Gimesia maris: one gene and its partners. The protein of the gene in region 1 binds, or shares a complex with, the protein of each later gene. Links are inferred from orthologs where the notes say so. Each region holds a gene or a part of one and is shown on either strand. Other genes may lie near its edges.

Region 1 (6,008 bases):
ACTGACCGCGACCAGCAGGCGGTTTTTGTTATGTTCCCACCACTCTTCGGTTTTGTGAATCAGGGGCAGAAAAGCAATACACAGTAAAAGCAAGGCAAACGGAATGACACTATAGAAGGCAGGTGGCTCAGCGTGAGCGTGCTGATCTGCGTGTGGTTGTTCCGTGGTGGATACTAAGTGTGTTGCATCCAGTTGCGTAGACGTATCAGCGATTAAGTTCATCTCAATCGCCCTCCGTAGTTTGGGGATTATTGTAAGTGGGTTAAATCTGGAAAATCCATTTTCGTATTGAACTGCGAAAACAAGAACTCTGCTTGTTTACTGGCGGCATGTAAAATCTGTGGATTATGGCATGATCGGAGATTGTGTACAATATCCAGATCGACTTGAATCCAAATAGTATTTATGAATTTGCCAGCTGATTCCGATGTGCATCCGCAGCGATTGAACAGGGTTTCATTTCTGCAAGATATTGCTTAATGAGTTCAGCCGCCTGAGTGCTTTCCAGCAATTCCAGCGAAATTAAAGTTTTCCCGAGCACGATTGGCGGTTCGATCTGTAAAGCCAGCAGGTAAGCCGTCTGTTCCTGGGTCAGGAAATTCTGCTGAATTGCGATTTCACCGAATCGCAGACCTTTGAGCTCCTGCAGTTCCAGAATTTTGGAAACGTCATTCTCGGAGAGCATCTTTTCGGCAATGGCGAGTTCCCCAATTCGTGACTGCTTCTGCTGTTTTGAGCATTTAAGCAGTGCTTTGGATATGGTCGGAATATCGAAGACTTCTTTTGTCACCAGCCAGCGACTGAAGCGGCAGCGTTTGATTAATTTGTGCAGTTCCTGCTCATTTTTGCTGACAATTGAACGAACATGTACCTGGTTTCGCCCGTTTTCTTTGGACTCATACATCGCCTCATCTGCTTCAGCAACCAGTCGTTCTGCAAATCCTGTTAAGTCTCTAGGAGGGATTCCCACGACGGCTCCCAGGCTGGCCGTGACCGGGACTCGGGCTCCTTCGAATTCGATGACTTCGTTTTCGATCAGCTTTCGGAGTCGTTCCGCCAGGTCGCGAATCCCGTTTTCAGTAGGATTATTGACCATGATCACGAATTCTTCACCACCATACCGACAGAAAACGTCTGAGCGTCTTGTGGATTCGCTGGCGACTTTGGCGACACGCTGTAAGACCAGGTCACCGAACTGATGTCCGTAGGTATCGTTCAGATTTTTGAAGCGATCGATATCTGAAAAGATAATTCCAATCGGTTGTGCATCGCGAGAGCAGGAGTAGAGTTCCTTCTCAAAATTTTCATTGAAGTAGCTGCGATTATAGGTTTTGGTCAGCGGGTCATGAATGGCTTTACTCTGGAGCTGTTTATTTTCTGATTCCAGCTTGTTTTTCTGTTCTTCAATGACGGCCTGTCGGGCAAACGCCTGTGTTGTATCGACCTGTGCCTTCATGGTCATCTGCACCAGTTGCTCGTTTGCTTTGGCCATGATTTCAAACGGGGATTCGATGTCATCCATATTAACCGCGAAAATCTGGGCGGCTTCCTCAAAGCGAACCTGTACCTGTTCCAGAAATCCATGCAGGTCATCGTGTGGCATGTTGTAAAATTCAGATGTTAAATCCTGAAGTTTCTGTAATGCCAGCCCACTGTTAACGGAACAGAAGTAGTCCCCAATTGCTGCAGAAGTAGCGATGATGGTGATCAGGTTGAAGTCGGGGTGTGATTCGAGAGTTTTCAGCTGTGCGACAGAGTCATGGTGATGTTGGATTGCAGTCTGGAACTGTTCTGACAATTGCCAGCGTTCCATCATTTTGACACCCACCTCAGCGTGGTTGATTCCCAGTTCTGCTGATTCTACTTCAACAGACTCCCGTTGTTCCGTTTCAGCCTGTTCCAGAACAGATAATAAATCTGTCGGGATAGATCTGAGCATGGCGAGGTGACCAATATCCTGCAGCAGTCCGAGCAGGAAACTGTCGTATTTTAAATCATTTCCGGATTTTGCAGCTAACAGCTCTGCCGCTGCTGACTGGATGATAGACTGTTTCCAGTATGAGTCAAATCGAGATTTGAGTGGACCCTGAGTGATTGCTGATTCAGAAAGTGAAAAGCTCAATGCCAGCGACGTAACGACCATCGTCCCCAGCAGTGGAACAGCCCGCTCAATACCTTTGCATTCTGATCTTAATCCAAAAAATGAAGAATTACTCGCTTTCAAAATCTTTGCAGTAATTGCCGGGTCTGCTTTGATCGTATCAATCACTTCTTTGATATCTGTATCGGGATTCTTGGAAAGATCCAGCAATTTTACAGCGACCGCAGGCAAAGTAGGTAATTGATCAGAAGACCAGATTTTTTCAGGAGAAATCATTTTCTGTGACCTTTAAGGAAATGTAAATCAATCTTTTGAATAGCTGTAATTAAAAAACTCTGTTTTCACCGGACGGTGTCCCGTATTACTGCCGCGTCTCCAGGGGCCTCTGAACCGAGTATTATAGATTGAGAGACGCAATGGTAAATTATGATGCGTATCAGCTGACGATGGTTGTCGCATGCCGAGGGAGTTTCAGAAGAACAGCCATCATTGATCTACCGTGTTGTTTCAAGCGTTAGATGTGACCCAGCGTTCCAGTTTGCTTTTCAAGCTGTCGGGAGTAAATGGCTTGACCAGATAGTCAGAAACACCAGCCTGGATCGCTGTAACGACTCTGGCACGTTCTGCTTCTGTCGTGATCATAATGACGGGAATATCTTTGTTACGCTGACGGATTTCTTTCAGAAGTTGAAGGCCATCCATGTTTGGCATATTCCAGTCACTTAACACGATGTCAAAACTCGAGGCAACAAACAGTTCTAATGCCTGAACGCCGTCTTCAGCTTCTGTTACATTTTCAATCCCCAGTTTCGATAAGCATCGTTTCTGGATGGTCCTCATTGTGCCGGAATCGTCTACAAGTAAAACTTTCATGGAATTAGCCTTTATCTATTTTAAATTCGATTGGTCGTTCAAAATAACGTTTTGTTAAACAGGTCGTTTAGCGATCAGAAAACCCTGCTTCAATAGAAAAGGTTCCGATTTCTGAGTCAAAAGCAATACATATGGGAGACACATTAGATGGATAATGAACCGTGTGCCCCTTGCCAGTAATAATGTTTGGAATACTGATGGAGGCTTCCAGATGTTCCAGTTGTGCCTTCGCTGATCCTGCAATCATGTTTGCCAATTCACAGACTGCATCACAGACTTCGTCGTTGATTTCATTTGTAGAGATACCAACCAGACGATCCAGAACGCCTATGCCGACGCTCTTGGAGAGGCTTAATACAAGCGTCCCGGCTGCTTTTCCAGAAATTCCAATGACGGCACTCAACTCGTGCTGAGGAATGAGGTCCTGTTTCAGACTCAATCCGGTTCGTTTTGGCGTACAACCCAGCATCATTTCAAAAACAGAGATGGTTGCGCTAATGATGGGATTCACAAATTCTGCGGTGAGTTCAGACTTACCGACGGTACTGGTTGACGTCATTATCTAATTCCTGTTTCCTGAGAATCATTCAACTTCAGTGATTCAGTTATTCTGAGAATTTTGTAGAAGTCATGATGTCGATGGATTTCCACTACTGTTGCTCGAAATACACAACAGAAGCCACACGACGAACGATGCTTCAAAATTAAATGTGCACTTACAGCATAGATCACGAAAAAATACATGTGCCAAAATATCAACACGATATTCCAAATAAACATTCTTCGTCTTGTTTGAGATTGCTGAGATTTCCGGCTGTATGAACTGTAGTGGAGGTGATTCCTGCAAAATTAAGGCATATCCCTCCTTGTGAAAAATGAAATTTATTTCCCAGGGCAACTTGCAGGCATTGAAAACATAGGAATCCCTCCTGACATGCTTCAGGTGATCTAATAGACTAGTATATAAGAGTTTATGGAATTCTGCTTTAATAGAGGATGGGATAGTCCTATTTGTCGGTGCAGGAATCAATCACAAGCGTGAGTGAAAATGACGATAAAAGTATAGGTAAGATACTCTATAATCTGACAATTAAGAGTTGAGGAGTCATTTCATTTCTGCATACCATAAGGTTCTGGTAAGTGATATTTAATGAGTTCTTTCGCATGGTATAACTTCAATTCTGACATTGAACATCAGTTAAGAACTTATCAGGGATAAATCGTCATATCTGTAAATGAAGTCTAAAAAACAAATTCAGTCCAACTATTTTGTATGCTGATAGACTTATAAAGTTTCCCGTTAACTAAAAGGCACAACTTGTCAATGGGACAGTTATCACAGCAAGACTGTTTTGAGTTTGTTCAAGACGTTCGAACGACATGTCACCAATTAAATAATTTTCTAACTATTTTACAGTGCCAACATGACTATCTTAGTGGATTGTCATCCGGTGAGATTGAGTCGGAGCTAGCAGGCGTCCTGCGGGATTTAGTCCCACCGATTGAATCTGCTACCAGCGATGTGCTCGAGCTTTCAAAGAAATGCAGAGATTTTCTGGAGGAGCAGAAGCACGAATAGTAGCTGCAGAATTAAGATTGAACCATTCGTTAATTGATATCTTTTAAATTCTCATAATCAAATTATACGAGGGCCAGCCAGCATGCTAACTTCAACAGATCTGATTCGAGTTGTTTTTGTCGATGATCACATGGTTCTGGTTGACTCAATCGTCTCCAGATTTCAGCGAGATCCTGATATCGAAGTTGTAGGGACAGCTACAAATGCTGATGAGGGGCTGGCTTTGATTTTGGAAACGGAGCCCGATGTTGTTATATTGGATGTAGAACTACCTGGACGTGGGTCATTTGATATCGCCGAAGAGATTTCTTCGCGACTGAAAAATACAAAAATGATTTTTCTGACAGGTTATCTTTCGGACATCTTCATCGAGCTGGCATTGAGAGTGAATGCAAAAGGTTACTTACTCAAAGGGGAACCGATTGAATCATTGATCCATGCCATCAAAAAGGCCTCTCGCGGAGAATACTGTTTTTCACAATCGGTCCAGGAACGACTGGTCTTTGATCACAAGAAAGAACGGTATTCAATTCAGTCAAAAAGCATGTTGACTTCCCTGACTTCCCGTCAAATCGAAGTCCTCAGACATCTGGCCAGAGGGAAAAGCGTGAAAGAAGTCGCCCGCTCCATGCATCTCTCGGAAAAATCGATAGACAGTCACAAATATCGGATCATGCACAAACTGGGAATTCATGATCGTGTCGAACTGGCCCGCTATTCGATTCGTGAAGGCTTGACGTTGCCATAAGTAATTCGCGATGTCGAATTCAAGTCTCAAGAAATGATTGTACCTCGCTGTACGATAGCTCGATTGATCGCTTCAATCTGGGAATCTGACAGTTCAAACTCCAGTGCCTCTGCGTTTTCTCTGATCTGTTCCGGTCGTTTTGCTCCGCAAAGGGCGCAGGTAATTCCTGGCTGTTGAATGGTCCAGCGAACCACAATTTGCGCTACTGTTCGATTCATTTCATTTGCCAGTGTTCGCAGTACATCAAGAAAGTCCTGGTTTTTCTCCCATTCTTCTCCATGAAACATGGGGTATTTCTGCCGACCATCTTCTGGTGCGAACTGATGGTCTCGCGAAAGCTTGCCGGCAAGCAATCCTTTCATTAAAGGCCAGTAAGCCATGACAGAGACATTGTTTTTGATGCACCAGGGCAGACGGTCTTTCTCAATATCACGTTGCAACATATTGTAGCGAGGTTGATATGCTGAAATCGGGCAGACACGTGCAAATTCCTGAAGCTGTTCCAGTGTGAAATTAGACACGCCGACGGACAGGATTTTTCCGGAGGCCAACAATTCCTGGAATGCCCCCGCAGATTCGCTGACGGGAATTTCGGGGTCGGGACCATGCAGATAGTACAGCTCAACACGATCGGTGTTCAGCCTCTGCAGGCTTTCATCACACTCCTGCCTGATCCGGGCTGGTGATGCATCGCGCACCTGTTTTGT
Region 2 (6,385 bases), 2.8 Mb from region 1 along the record:
ATGAAAAATGTCAATACTCTGACCAATCAACTGATCTACGGGTTTGGGCAGCAGGTGCTCAAGCTCTTTCAACTGCTTGTAAGAAGCAGGATTCATGTAGACCATTTCGAAATCTTTGTTTGCGAGCAGAACATTGATTGGAATATTATCCATCATGTTCTGAATGCGGACCATATCATTTTCAGCTAGTTTTTTCTTTGTAATGTCTGATGCGTATTTGACAACCTTAAACAGCTTGCCCGCTTTATTCCGTATGGGATTATAAGAGGCAGAAATCCAGATTTCCTTGCCTCCTTTACCGATCCGCTTGTATTCAGCAACCTGGTTCAGTCCTGCATTCAGTTTTTCCCAGAATTCTTTGTATTCATTACTGATCTGGTATTCTGGTTCGACAAACATCCTGTGATGCTTCCCCTGAATCTCTTCCAGAGAATAGCCAAGTGTGGCACAGAAATTGTGATTGGCAGTAATAATCGTTCCATCCATATTAAATTCGATGACTGCCTGTGCGTCACTGATAGCCCCCAGTTGTCCCGAATAATCACAGTTTGATTCTTCCAGTTTCACCTGCTCAGTGATATCTTCCCAGGTCAGGATAGTTCCTGCAGAAGCAAGCTGATTCAAACTGATTTTCAGCGAGCGGTCTCCAAGGGAAGCCGTGATCGACTGCTCACCGGTTAATCCCGATAACGCGGCCTTCAGTTCTGGCAGTTTCGTAAACAGCTGGCTGATCGAACCACCCACCAGCTTCTGCGGGCTCACCCCCAGGTCACTGCTCAGTTCCTGAATGAGTTCCTGACCTTTATGATTCGCGTAGGTTACTGTTCCTTCCGGGTTCAGAAACAGAATGGATTGAGGACTGTGTTCCACAATACCATAAAACTGATCTGTATCCTGCGACTGTTCAGTAGCCGCGCTCTGTCCCGTATTCTGTACTGAATCAATCGACATAATACTCTTCTCCTTCGGATGGTTGATCTGTGCTTCAGATCGTAAAGGTAGTTCTGAATTGGTTTGGTCATCTTGTTCTGAAATCGGCTGGTCTTCCACCAGGGAATCCACTTCTTCAAAACCGGCTCCCACTGAGCCTGATACTGCCGTTGATTGAAGCTGTTTTGCGCGACTTGAGTCTTGGGCACCTTCAATCATCGTTGTCGAAACTGCTTTGAGAGCCTGACGCCAGGTCTCTTCCAGCTCTTCACTCCATTGATCTTCAGCAAACTCTGCCAGCACTCTGAGCAGAGTATCCGTGACTGGCGGGTAGTCATCATCCTGGATGCCCATTTCGCCATGTTCTTTCCCCAACTGGTGTAACACTTTGGTCAGTGCAGGGGGGCTCTCGAGCGACTTCAAAACCAGAACCAGCGCCTGAATCAGTTTCCCGCGCTGTTCTGAAAAATCGGTATGCGTGAAATAGCGCAGCAGATCGGGGTAGTCCTCGAACAGCTTTTCATAAAACCGTTCTGCCAACTGGTCAGCACGTGGCGCAACCAGTTCGAACGATTCCCGCAATGCAGTGACATTGAGATCCACAAGCAGAGCCCTTATTCAGACACCAGATTTTAGTAAAACATCACTCAAAATTTAAAATTGTTTCCACATCCAGGATGACAAACAATCCTTCATCCAGTTGAAACACACCAATGGTCACCGCCCGCCAGTGTGGATCCAAAGTTCTTGGCACCGGCTCCATGGAGCGACCTGACACATTGATCACATCGCCAACTTCATCAACCAGCAGGCTGAAGGATTCTTCACCCACCCGCGTAACAACATTCATAGAACGGTCGTCTTCCAGGTCAGGCAGCCCCAGGCGTTTGCGCAGGCTCACGGCTGTTACAATCTGACCACGCAGATTTAACAGACCTTTGATCTCCGCGCGTGCCAGTGGTGTCGGTGAAATCACCTGCTCCGTCAACACTTCCTGAACCATATTTACAGGCATGCCCAGTAACTGGTCATCAACGCGGAACGAGACATACTGACTCGAATAATCTAACTGAGACTCCATCCCACTACCGGAATCGGTGACTGCGATGCTCATGCATTTACTCCTGTTTTATATTTCAATCGTGCAAAAGACTCATCCAGACAGGAGATCAGTTCATGCGAATTAAATTTAACCAGAAACTCATCAAAACCGGACTCCCGGGCCCGGGCCTGATCTGCAGAACTGTTTGCAGAGGTTAAAGCAATCACACTCAACTCCTGAGTATTCTGCTGAGACTTAAGCCATTCGCAGAACTCAAAACCATCCATCATTGGCAGATCCAGATCTGTAATGACGGCATGGAACCTGGAATCTTTCTCCAGAAGTTCGACAGCGGCGATGCAACTGTCCCTGGCCACTACAGAGTAGCCTTCCGTTTCCAGCGCGGTTGCCACCAATTGCCTGAAGAACATCGAATCATCCACAATTAAAACTCGAAACGATTTTTTATCTTCAACTTTTTCAAACCAGTTCGGCGTTGAGCGGGTCACGTAATATTGAGTATCAATCACATCAATCGCATTTTTGCCGATGATGGCAGTCCCCAGCACGCCCGGCCGATCTGACTGCATCCGAATTACAAGCTGCTCATCAATAATGTCTTTGATCTCATTAACCATCAGTCCCATCGAACGGTTATTTTCAGAAAAGACGATAACAGGTTGCGGATCAACGGGTTCTCCACCACCAAAACCAGCGCCTTCGATTGAAAGCAGCGGTAACAGGTTATCGCGGTATTGGACTACCTTGCGGTCTCCATTTAATTCAATACTTTCCAGCGGAAATTCTTCCAGTCGTGCGACCAGGGACAGCGGCACAGCCATTGTCACATTATCTTTCACACCGAACAGCAGCATACTGATGGTATTCCGGTCAGAACTCGCCGTTGCTTCTTCGGCAACCGATTGAGAATGAGCTGAACTCCCGCCACACTGATTAAAGATTCCTCCCACATCGAGAATCATCACCACCCGACCATCTCCCAGGATGGTCGTTCCCTGGTAGAGTCCGATATTCTTTAAGAGGCGTCCTACCGGCTTTACCACGATTTCTTCGGTATCGAAAATCCGGGAAACGATCAGTCCAAACTGATCTTCACCTACCTGAACCACCACGATGTTCGTGTCCTGCAGATCGTCATCTTTGGGAGTATCCTCTTCCAGTTGCAAAACTTCATTCAGATGCACGAGTGGTAACAGACGATCTCGCAGACGAAATACCTTTTTATCATGAATCGTCTCGATTTTTTTGCAGTCTTCTGCAGAGAGTCGAACCAGTTCCACCACGCCCAGTTGAGGGATTGCGAAAGGCTGTGAACCACTCTCCAGCACCAGTGCAGATACAATCGCCAGGGTTAACGGAATTTTAATTCTGACTGTCGTCCCTTTTCCCATTTTAGAATTGAGGTCTACAGTTCCCCCGATTTTTTCAATCTGAGTTCGAACAACATCCATGCCTACGCCGCGCCCGGAAATGGAGCTGACCTGTTCCGCTGTTGAGAATCCTGCCTGAAAGATCATGGAAAACACATGACTGTCCGTCACATGAGGTGCGTCGACTTCTTTGATTAATCCCTGTGAAATTGCCTTTTTCAAAACCCGTTCACGACTGATTCCAGCACCATCGTCCTGTATCTCGATGATGACATGTCCGCCCTCATGATACGCGTTCAAGTGAATCGTTCCCGATTCTGCTTTACCGGCTGCTTTACGAACCTCAGAGGACTCAATGCCGTGATCGGCAGAGTTCCTCACCATGTGAGTCAGGGGATCTTTGATGGCATCCAGAACGGTTCGGTCCAGTTCCGTTTCGGCCCCGGTCATTACCAGTTCGATATGTTTATTCGTCACCTGAGATAAATCGCGTACCAGACGGGGAAGCTTGTTCCACGCATTCCCGATTGGCTGCATGCGTGTCTTCATCACGCCTTCCTGCAGATCTGTTGTCACCCGATTCAAATGAGTGATGGGAGCAGCGTATTTCGACTCCTCATCCCCCCGCGCCAGTTGCAACAGTTGGTTACGTGTCAGTACCAGTTCACCCACCAGGTTCATCAGACTGTCAACCACATTCACATTCACACGAATAGACAGGTCTGCCACACTTACTTTGGAAGAACGGACTGCTCCCTCTTCGGTCCCACCTGCAGCGGGAGTCAGCGGATCTGCTGATTCTGCCAGAACCTCTGGATGAGAATCAGTGAGTGCGGCTGGTTCACTTTCATTGGAATCAGCGATGTCAGTCGGACTCGGTCCGCCGAGCGGTTTATCTTCAACCTGGTTTTCCACTGAAATGTCTTCGACTTGCCCCGAAACAGGAGCAGAAGGGGGCTGCTGAGGAGGTGACTCCAGCGGAGCTGTCGCCAGGTTAGCCAGCTCGTCCAACATCAGAGTTAAAGTCGAATGATCTGTTTTCGGTTCTTCTCCGGTTGCTTCCAGGCCCTGTAAGAGCTCTTTAATCCGGTCGATAGCCTCCAGAACCAGCGAAATCGCTCCCGGAGACACTTCGAGCATCCGCTCACGCATCTTTCCCAGAACATTTTCTGCCGAATGCGCAACTGCACCAAGATTTGTGAGACCAAGAAAACCACAGGTCCCTTTAATAGTGTGAATAGTGCGAAAGATACTGGCTATCAGCTCAGCATTCTGGGGATCTTTCTCAAGCTCTACTATTTCCGAGTCTAATTGACCTAAATTCTCCCAGCTTTCTGCCAAAAACTCCTGCAGAATATCGTCCATCAGCCCGTCCTGGTGATTAGGGAACGTAATTGAAGTGTAAATAAGACTTAGGCGTGGAGAGCTAAAATAAATACCAGCAAGAACTTATCAACATGTTTTTATGCAAAATCTGTCGATATAATCCCCCCAAAAGTACGTGATCTCCCCTTAAGCACTATCGTCATTTCTTCTTAAGCCCCTTGACCTCCTGTTATCGATAGAAGCAGAAGTGAGGGGAATTCCCCAGTATACTTAGACTCCAACAATCACAGGTGCACAGTCATTTGATTAAACAATTTATTGATATCCTATTTTGAATTAACAAATGTACTAACTGACACGAAATACTTAACTTTATTGCATAACAAAGAAATCAAAGCGAAGTCGGCGTTCGGTTGTGTGGTCGTCCTGAGACTATTACAATCCACCCCGATTGAAAGTTACCCGACAGCGGACAGAGGAGCTTTGTGGGATCGTTCCCCATCACCTCTGCCGTCAAATATACACATCTAATGGTTCATTAAACGAAGGAGTAAGTCCTGTGGCTGCGGTAAAGGTTGGTATTAATGGTTTTGGTCGTATTGGGCGTATTACATTCAGAGCACTCGCTGCTCGTCCAGAAGAATTCGAAGTAGTCGCCATCAACGACCTCGGAGATCCTAAAAAACTGGCTTGGTTGTTAAAATACGACAGTGTTCAGGGTCGTTTTCCTGGAACTGTTGACGTCGATGGAAGCGATCTGATCGTCAATGGTAAAAAAGTTCGTGTCTGTGCTGAACGTGATCCCCGTGAACTTCCCTGGAAAGAACTGGGAGTCGAAGTGGCTTTGGAGTCGACGGGCTTTTTCACAAACCGTGAAGCCGACGGAAAACCAGGTTACGACAGCCACCTGACCGCTGGAGCTCGTAAAGTTGTCATTTCTGCACCTGCGAAAGATACACCAGATATGACTGTTGTATTTGGTGTCAATGATGACCAGCTGACCTCTGAGCACATCTGTGTTTCAAATGCCAGCTGTACAACAAACTGCCTGGCTCCCATGGCCAAAGTCCTGCATGAAAACTTTGGAATTGAACACGGTTTAATGACGACCGTGCACGCTTACACCAACGACCAGCGTGTTTCAGACCAGTTGCATTCAGATCCTCTGCGGGCACGAGCCGCTGCTCTGAATATTATTCCGACAACGACTGGTGCTGCGAAAGCAGTGGGACTCGTCCTGCCAGAATTGAATGGTAAATTAACTGGGCTCAGCCTGCGTGTTCCAGTACCTGTAGGCAGTATTACTGACCTGGTCGTGAATCTGAGTAAAGATGTGACCGTCGAAGAAGTCAATGCTGCCATGAAAGCTGCTGCAGACGGCCCAATGAAGGGCATTCTGGAGTATAACACAGACCCCATCGTTTCCAGCGATATCGTGGGAAATACCCACAGCTCTATCTTTGATGCCAGCTGGACAACAGTAATTGGTGGAAAAATGCTCAAGGTCTTAAGCTGGTACGATAACGAATATGGTTATTCAAACCGGACCGCAGACATGATCGCTCGTCTGGCCCAACTATAAGCTGTATCAGAGCTTGCAGAATACAAGCCTTGATTCAGTCCGAAATTTCAGCCGAGATGAGTTTCATCTCGGCTGTTTTTCAAACCAGACAAACGTATACAGGTCAACCCGCCA
Region 3 (6,028 bases), 1.1 Mb from region 1 along the record:
ATGGCGTAGACCCTACCGGTTCAGGTAATATCAAAGAAAGCCATATCAAGTATCAGCGTTCCACCAAACTTCCTTACGTTCCGACTCCGGTTGTCTACGAAGGACATCTCTATCTCTGGGGTGATGCCGGCGTCGTCAGCTGTGTCGATCTGGCCACTCAGAAAAACATCTGGACCGAACGTATTGAGGGAAACTTCAGCAGTTCTCCCGTCTGCATTAACGGCGTCCTGTACTGCATCAATGAAAATGGTGATCTTGCCATGATCGAAGCCTCTCCCCAGTTTAAATCACATGGAAAAGTCAAACTCGGAGACCCCAGCCATGCGACCGTGGTGGTCGCCAATGGCCAGATGTTTCTGCGGACCTTTAAACACCTGTACTGCCTGCAACCTCAAAAATAAGTTGCACGCGGAAAGAGATGCGGAACGTTGGAAAAATTGATTCAAACTGTTCCAGTATCTGCTATACTTTAGATGAGGACAGTTCTAAACGATTAAGCTCATCTCCCAGTAATCTCTACGAATCTCTAATGATCAAGTAAAACCTCAACCGAGATAACGGGCCATCTCAAAACTTCAGCAACCTGAAAACTGACTGAATTGAAAAACAAGGATTTATTATGCCCGCCTGGCCCGGTGGCCCCTGCCCGCAATGCGGGGAGGACATGCCTGCAAATCTGGTACACTGTCAAACCTGCCGTGAGTTGCTCAATGATGACCTGGAGCACGATACAGTAGAGATTCCCGCTTTCCATCCACTGAAAGAGCTGGCGGTCTGCTGCGATGCTTATCCGGTCGGATACTTTTTCCAGTGCCCGGACTGCCGTAAAGAATTACGCGTCCATAAAAAATACCTGGGAAAACAGGTCTCCTGCAAATTCTGCCAGGCCCCTTTAGCCTTGAAAATCGATGCCAGCAAAGCCATCTCCCAGGGCTTCTATACCAGTTGTCCGCACTGCCGACAGGAACTGCGCATAGCCCACAAATACCTGGGTACAGTGGCAGCCTGCAAATTCTGCAAGGGACACATCCAGTTGCTCGAGAAACCCGCAGACCCGGTGGATCAATAGCTGGTCCACTTGCCTTTATAAAGGAATCAAGGCTCCGACTGCTGCGTGGTGGAGGCGTCTTTTTCCCAGCTGACATCGGCCTGTGCCGGTCGGGTTTTATAGAGTGTGCCGTCCTCCTGGAACAATAGAGCGACATTGAGATGCCACAGACTGCCATCTTCCCGCTGCCACAGATCACAATAATAGATCGAAGGACTGGAAGCAAAATCGCCCGAAATCCCCGCATCGTTCAACTGACGGATAGCCTGTTCTTTGGGAGTTCCCAGCGGCGCGAGCTCCAGGATCTTTGCCGACTGCTCTTCGAAGACCAGCGGGGCCGGCACAACCGACCTGAAGCCGGTGCACGCAGACAAACTCATGAAACTCGCCAGACAGCACGACAGCGCAATCAGCCAGTGTAGCCTACACCTGCTGCATCCCGGAGCTGATTCCACGCCTGTCTGCATCTAATCCCTGCCTCCCTGATCGGGAATTACTTCTGAAATGAAACCTGCCTCAGTCCCGACAGATTCGACTCGTAATATAACAGATTCCTGTTTTCGGGCGAACTGCAATTTGAGAGATCCTATATCCCCCATTCTGACAGATATCAGACCGGTACGTAAAAAAACCAGGTCTGTTTCATCGAACAGACCTGGCAGATTTTATGTCTCTGAACTGAGCAGTCAAACGACTCAGAACTTATGCTGCTAAAGCAGCCTGGGAAGCTTTCACAATCTCATCAAAGATCTGTGGCTGATAAATTGCCAGTTCGCTCAGCGATTTACGATTCAGAGTGATTCCCGCTTTGGTCAAACCATTGATAAACTGGGAGTAATTCGTCCCACGTGCGCGGCAGGCAGCAGTGATTCGAGTCACCCACAATGCACGGAATTCACGTTTGCGAACGCGACGGTCACGGTAGGCGTACACCCGGGAACGAATCAGGGTTTCTTTGACGGTTCGCAGCAGTTTACTGCGACCACCAACATTACCGCGGGCTTCTTTGAACAGTCTTTTCTTGGCTCGACGTCGAGCTGCACCTTTTCGAACTCGCATTATTACTTTCCAACTGTGATGTTAAATATTGATTCTGTCAGCACACACTCCAGCTTAAGTAGCCGGGATCTCGGCAAAGTTATGAACTGGGACGCAGAGCATTCACAATCAGCTTTGCTTCCGCGCCTGTCACAATACCATCACCGCGAAGTCTGATCTTTCGCTTGGGGCTCTTTTTACTGAGAATGTGACCGCGAAATGCTTTCCTGTGCTTGGCTTTACCAGAAGCAGTAATTTTGAACCGCTTCTTCATTCCTTTATGTGTCTTTTGCTTAGGCATTTTATTTTCTATCTTCGTAAACGTTTCAGAGACACGGGCTGCCTCTGAGAAAACAGAGATCCAGTCTTCAATCCAGAGTCATTTCCTCTACGTGTTCTGCATTCTTCTCACGCAGAATCCTCAACCAGGAAGAACACATCTGTCCATCAAACAGTACAGACGGAACTTCAACAGGGAGGTTGATCGGGCAGTATAATCAGCCTCACGTTACTTTTTCCACCGAAACGGGGTTAAAAACCCGGTGACTTCGTAGAAAAAATGACGGATTGACTGAAAACCGGTGTATCCCGATCGGCTGACCGATGATCGTTCAATCAATAATGAGATCTGGCAAGCTGAAAACATCTCAGATTACCATTGATCTTCAAAGTCTACTACAATTCATCCCTGAAGTACAGTGTGGGATCATCCCGCAAAAACCGATCGTTTTATCCTGTCGCTGCATCCGATTTTTTCAGACGTTCTTCGATCACGTCCCGGGGAATTGCCAGCATTTTCTCAATACTGATGGCTTTATGTCCTTTATACACTCCCGGAAAAGCAGTGAAGACCGGCGAACCTTCCAGCTCAACCGTCAGGCTCTGGGCACTCCCCTTGTTACACATGATGACATCACCCACAGCCAGATTCAGTACTTCACCCGCCGTCAATTTACTGTTGTCCAGTTCGACCCGCATCGCAATTTTTGACTTAGAGACACTCGCTTCCAGATTCAGTTGCTGTCTCAAATCCGGTGACTTCTTCTTGTAAGCAGACCAGGTATCGGAGGTCAATTTGTTAGACAGAGGCTCAATCGTATTGAAGGGAATACAGAGATTGATAATCCCTCGCGTTTCCCCCATCGTGACTTCGAAAGAAATCAGCACGATCACTTCGTTGGGTGGTACAATCTGCACCAGTTGAGGATTACTTTCGACCTGTGAGACCCGTAATTTCCAGTCACACAAGTTACTCCACGCCGATTCAATCCCTTCAATGGCCAGCCCGGTAATCCGGGAAACCAGGCGGATTTCGATTTCGGTCAGCGCCCGATTCGGGTAGGCACCATGCGAATGCCCATCCCCCCCCAGTAACCGGTCAATGATGGGAAAGATGATCGACGGGCTGATGTCCAGAATAATATGCCCGTCCAGCGTTTCGGACTCAAGTAGATTAAAACAGGTCGGGTTCTCCAGACTGAATACAAATTCGCTGTAGGTCAACTGGTCTACACTGATCAGCTTGACTTCAATGATGGAACGCAACATCCCGCTGAGGGCGGCACCAAATTCACGGCTAAAGCTTTCATGCAACGCGCGAAATGCCCGCATCTGCTCTTTGCTGACACGCTCGGGACGTTTGAAGTCATAGATACTGATCTGGGAATTGAAGTCGGTATTGCGCGTCGCAGGACGGCTCGATCCACCGCCGCTGCTCGCAGAGGGATCTAACGCCGATAAGAGCGACTCGACTTCATTTTGACTCAGTACGTCTGCCATCCCTGGCCTCCCTGAAAATTGAAACACGGCGAGAGCAGGCTGCCCGCGACGGGATTTCAATCATTGATCTAACTGCTACTCTCGAATCTGCCCTGCTCCATGGGCTACATATTTATAACTGGTCAGTTCGTTTAATCCACAGGGACCACGTGCGTGAAATTTATCGGTACTGATCCCGATTTCCGCTCCCAGTCCGAACTCTCCTCCATCGTTGAAACGCGTGCTGGCATTCACGATCACTGCCGCCGAATCGACTTGTGTTGTGAACTTCTCAGACGCCGCCAGCTCTGTCGTGACAATCGACTCGGTATGCCCCGATCCATATTGATGAATATGTCGGATCGCTTCATCCATGTGATTCACAATTTTGACGGAGATGATTTTGGCCCCGTATTCCGTGCCATAATCTTCTTCAGTCGCCGCTGTTGCCCCCGGTGTCCGTTCCAATGAACGCGGACAGCAGCGCAGTTCGACTCCCTGCTTCTTAAGCGCCTCTGCGACACGTGGATAAACTGTATCGGCGATATCAGTATGCACGAGCAGGCTTTCCGCTGCATTGCACACACCGGGACGCTGACATTTACTGTTCACCGTAATCGATACTGCCAGCTCTGGATCAGCCGATTTGTCGAGATACACGTGGCAGACGCCATCAAAATGCTTGATAACAGGCATTGTCGCATCGCGGGCCACTCGTTCAATCAGACCTTTTCCCCCACGGGGTATCGTCACATCAATGTATTCGCTCAGTTTCAGAAAATGTCCCACTGCTTCGCGGTCCGTCGTTTCAACCAGCTGCACTGCTTCTTCGGGAAGCCCGACATCACGCAGGCCTTCCTGTAACAGCTTATAGAATGCGATATTGCTGTGTAATGCTTCTTTTCCGCCCCTCAAAATCACGGCGTTTCCGCTTTTGACACACAATGCAGCCGCATCGATGGTCACATTAGGGCGTGATTCATAGATAAAAAAGACAACGCCCAGCGGGACTCTTACGCGTGTCACCAGCAGACCGTTCGGACGAATATTACTGTCGATGATTTCGCCAATCGGATTCGGCAACGCGATGATCTCTTCCAGAGCCGTAATAATCCCCTGCAATCGGGTCTCGGTCAGTCGCAGCCGATCGATCGAAGCCTCCGTCAGGCCATATTCAGGTGCCTGTTTGATGTCGGCGGCGTTTGCTTCCAGCAGTTCGGGTGTTCGTTCTTGAATCAGCTCAATCATGCGGCGCAGCCAGGCATTTTTCTGATTCCCGTTTGAGGATACCAGTTTCCGCGAGGCGTCTCGTGCCTGAGATGCCAGCTGTTCTGTATATTGAGCCAGGTCTAATTCTGTCATGTTACTCTTAATCGATTACGGGTAGATGGTAAATGTGTTCATCGACCATCCTGGTACGTAAAACACGTGCAGTTCTCTGATAAAAGGACACGAGATGCGACCGGGAGGTGCGCGCCGTGCCGCCACAGGCTAATGGCCTGATCGACTGTGTTCAACATACCGCAGTATCAAATATCCGTCGAAATGTGTCAACGCGGGATCACAAACGTCGATTCTGACTCGATTTCAGGCTAAAACTTCCAGTCTGAGTATAATTTCGACCGAAAGTCATGCCATTCTGCATTTCTGGTGCGGGAACCACAACTCTCCGCCATTTCTGCTGACCATTTATCCATCATCCGCAATCGATCCGACATGATCCGCACAGTATTGAACACAACCTTCTGAGCGCCTTTGGCTCCGTCTTTCAGCATCTGATCGAATTCGCGTCCGGGAATCCGCACGACTTCCACATCGGACAAAGCAACCACGCTCGCTGAGTGAGGAGCAGGCTTGAAAAACGACATTTCGCCGAACACCGACAGTGGGCTCAACTTAGTCAGAGTCTGCTCGCTTCCATTGGCCAGTTTCTTACGTACCTCACAGGAACCACTCTTTATGACCCAGAGATAGCGTGTGGAATTCCCTTCGTCCAGAATTCGTGCCCCTTCAGAAAACTCTTCCGTTTCAGAGTAATAGAGCAATTCTTCCATTTCAGCCGGTGTTACAGACTGAAACAGAACACAATCATTGATCAGTTCCTCTGTGGATATCATATTAGTTACCTCGCAAGCGTCAGGTGTGAAATAAATGTGAATCTCGGTCCGAATTGAACTTCACGAA

The links. Proteins that work in one complex are often made in the same cells at the same time.
Region 2: the proteins of GmarT_RS01850 (region 1) and GmarT_RS12185 are in contact, whole or in part, in a solved structure (PDB 1A0O), measured with the Escherichia coli proteins. The link is inferred for Gimesia maris from one-to-one orthologs.
Region 3: the proteins of GmarT_RS01850 (region 1) and fliM are in contact, whole or in part, in a crystal structure (PDB 1F4V), measured with the Escherichia coli proteins. The link is inferred for Gimesia maris from one-to-one orthologs.

The regions. Positions count from the first base shown.
Region 1 is NZ_CP042910.1:494,114-500,121, forward strand. The notes cover bases 1,292-4,197. They hold GmarT_RS01850 (response regulator), read right to left. Parts: upstream 2,975-4,197; coding sequence 2,609-2,974; downstream 1,292-2,608. Other genes in these bases: GmarT_RS01845 (sensor domain-containing diguanylate cyclase), read right to left, coding at 1,292-2,377; GmarT_RS01855 (chemotaxis protein CheX), read right to left, coding at 3,042-3,533. In the rest of the region: GmarT_RS01840 (sodium:proton antiporter), read right to left, coding at 1-222; more of GmarT_RS01845, read right to left, coding at 404-1,291; GmarT_RS01860 (response regulator transcription factor), read left to right, coding at 4,636-5,301; GmarT_RS01865 (aldo/keto reductase), read right to left, coding at 5,328-6,008. UniProt on the Escherichia coli protein: Involved in the transmission of sensory signals from the chemoreceptors to the flagellar motors.
Region 2 is NZ_CP042910.1:3,271,521-3,277,905, reverse strand. What follows is about bases 1,841-5,123. They hold GmarT_RS12185 (hybrid sensor histidine kinase/response regulator), read right to left. Parts: upstream 4,729-5,123; coding sequence 2,041-4,728; downstream 1,841-2,040. Other genes in these bases: GmarT_RS12190 (chemotaxis protein CheW), read right to left, coding at 1,841-2,044. Outside these bases: GmarT_RS12195 (methyl-accepting chemotaxis protein), read right to left, coding at 1-1,533; more of GmarT_RS12190, read right to left, coding at 1,574-1,840; gap (type I glyceraldehyde-3-phosphate dehydrogenase), read left to right, coding at 5,249-6,271. UniProt on the Escherichia coli protein: Involved in the transmission of sensory signals from the chemoreceptors to the flagellar motors. CheA is autophosphorylated; it can transfer its phosphate group to either CheB or CheY.
Region 3 is NZ_CP042910.1:1,640,114-1,646,141, reverse strand. The notes cover bases 1,841-4,766. They hold fliM (flagellar motor switch protein FliM), read right to left. Parts: upstream 3,866-4,766; coding sequence 2,816-3,865; downstream 1,841-2,815. Other genes in these bases: GmarT_RS06215 (glutamate-5-semialdehyde dehydrogenase), read right to left, coding at 3,941-4,766; rpmI (50S ribosomal protein L35), read right to left, coding at 2,187-2,387; rplT (50S ribosomal protein L20), read right to left, coding at 1,841-2,107. In the rest of the region: GmarT_RS06245 (PQQ-like beta-propeller repeat protein), read left to right, coding at 1-401; GmarT_RS06240 (hypothetical protein), read left to right, coding at 620-1,069; GmarT_RS06235 (hypothetical protein), read right to left, coding at 1,096-1,428; more of rplT, read right to left, coding at 1,751-1,840; more of GmarT_RS06215, read right to left, coding at 4,767-5,206; GmarT_RS06210 (Crp/Fnr family transcriptional regulator), read right to left, coding at 5,437-5,961. UniProt on the Escherichia coli protein: FliM is one of three proteins (FliG, FliN, FliM) that forms the rotor-mounted switch complex (C ring), located at the base of the basal body.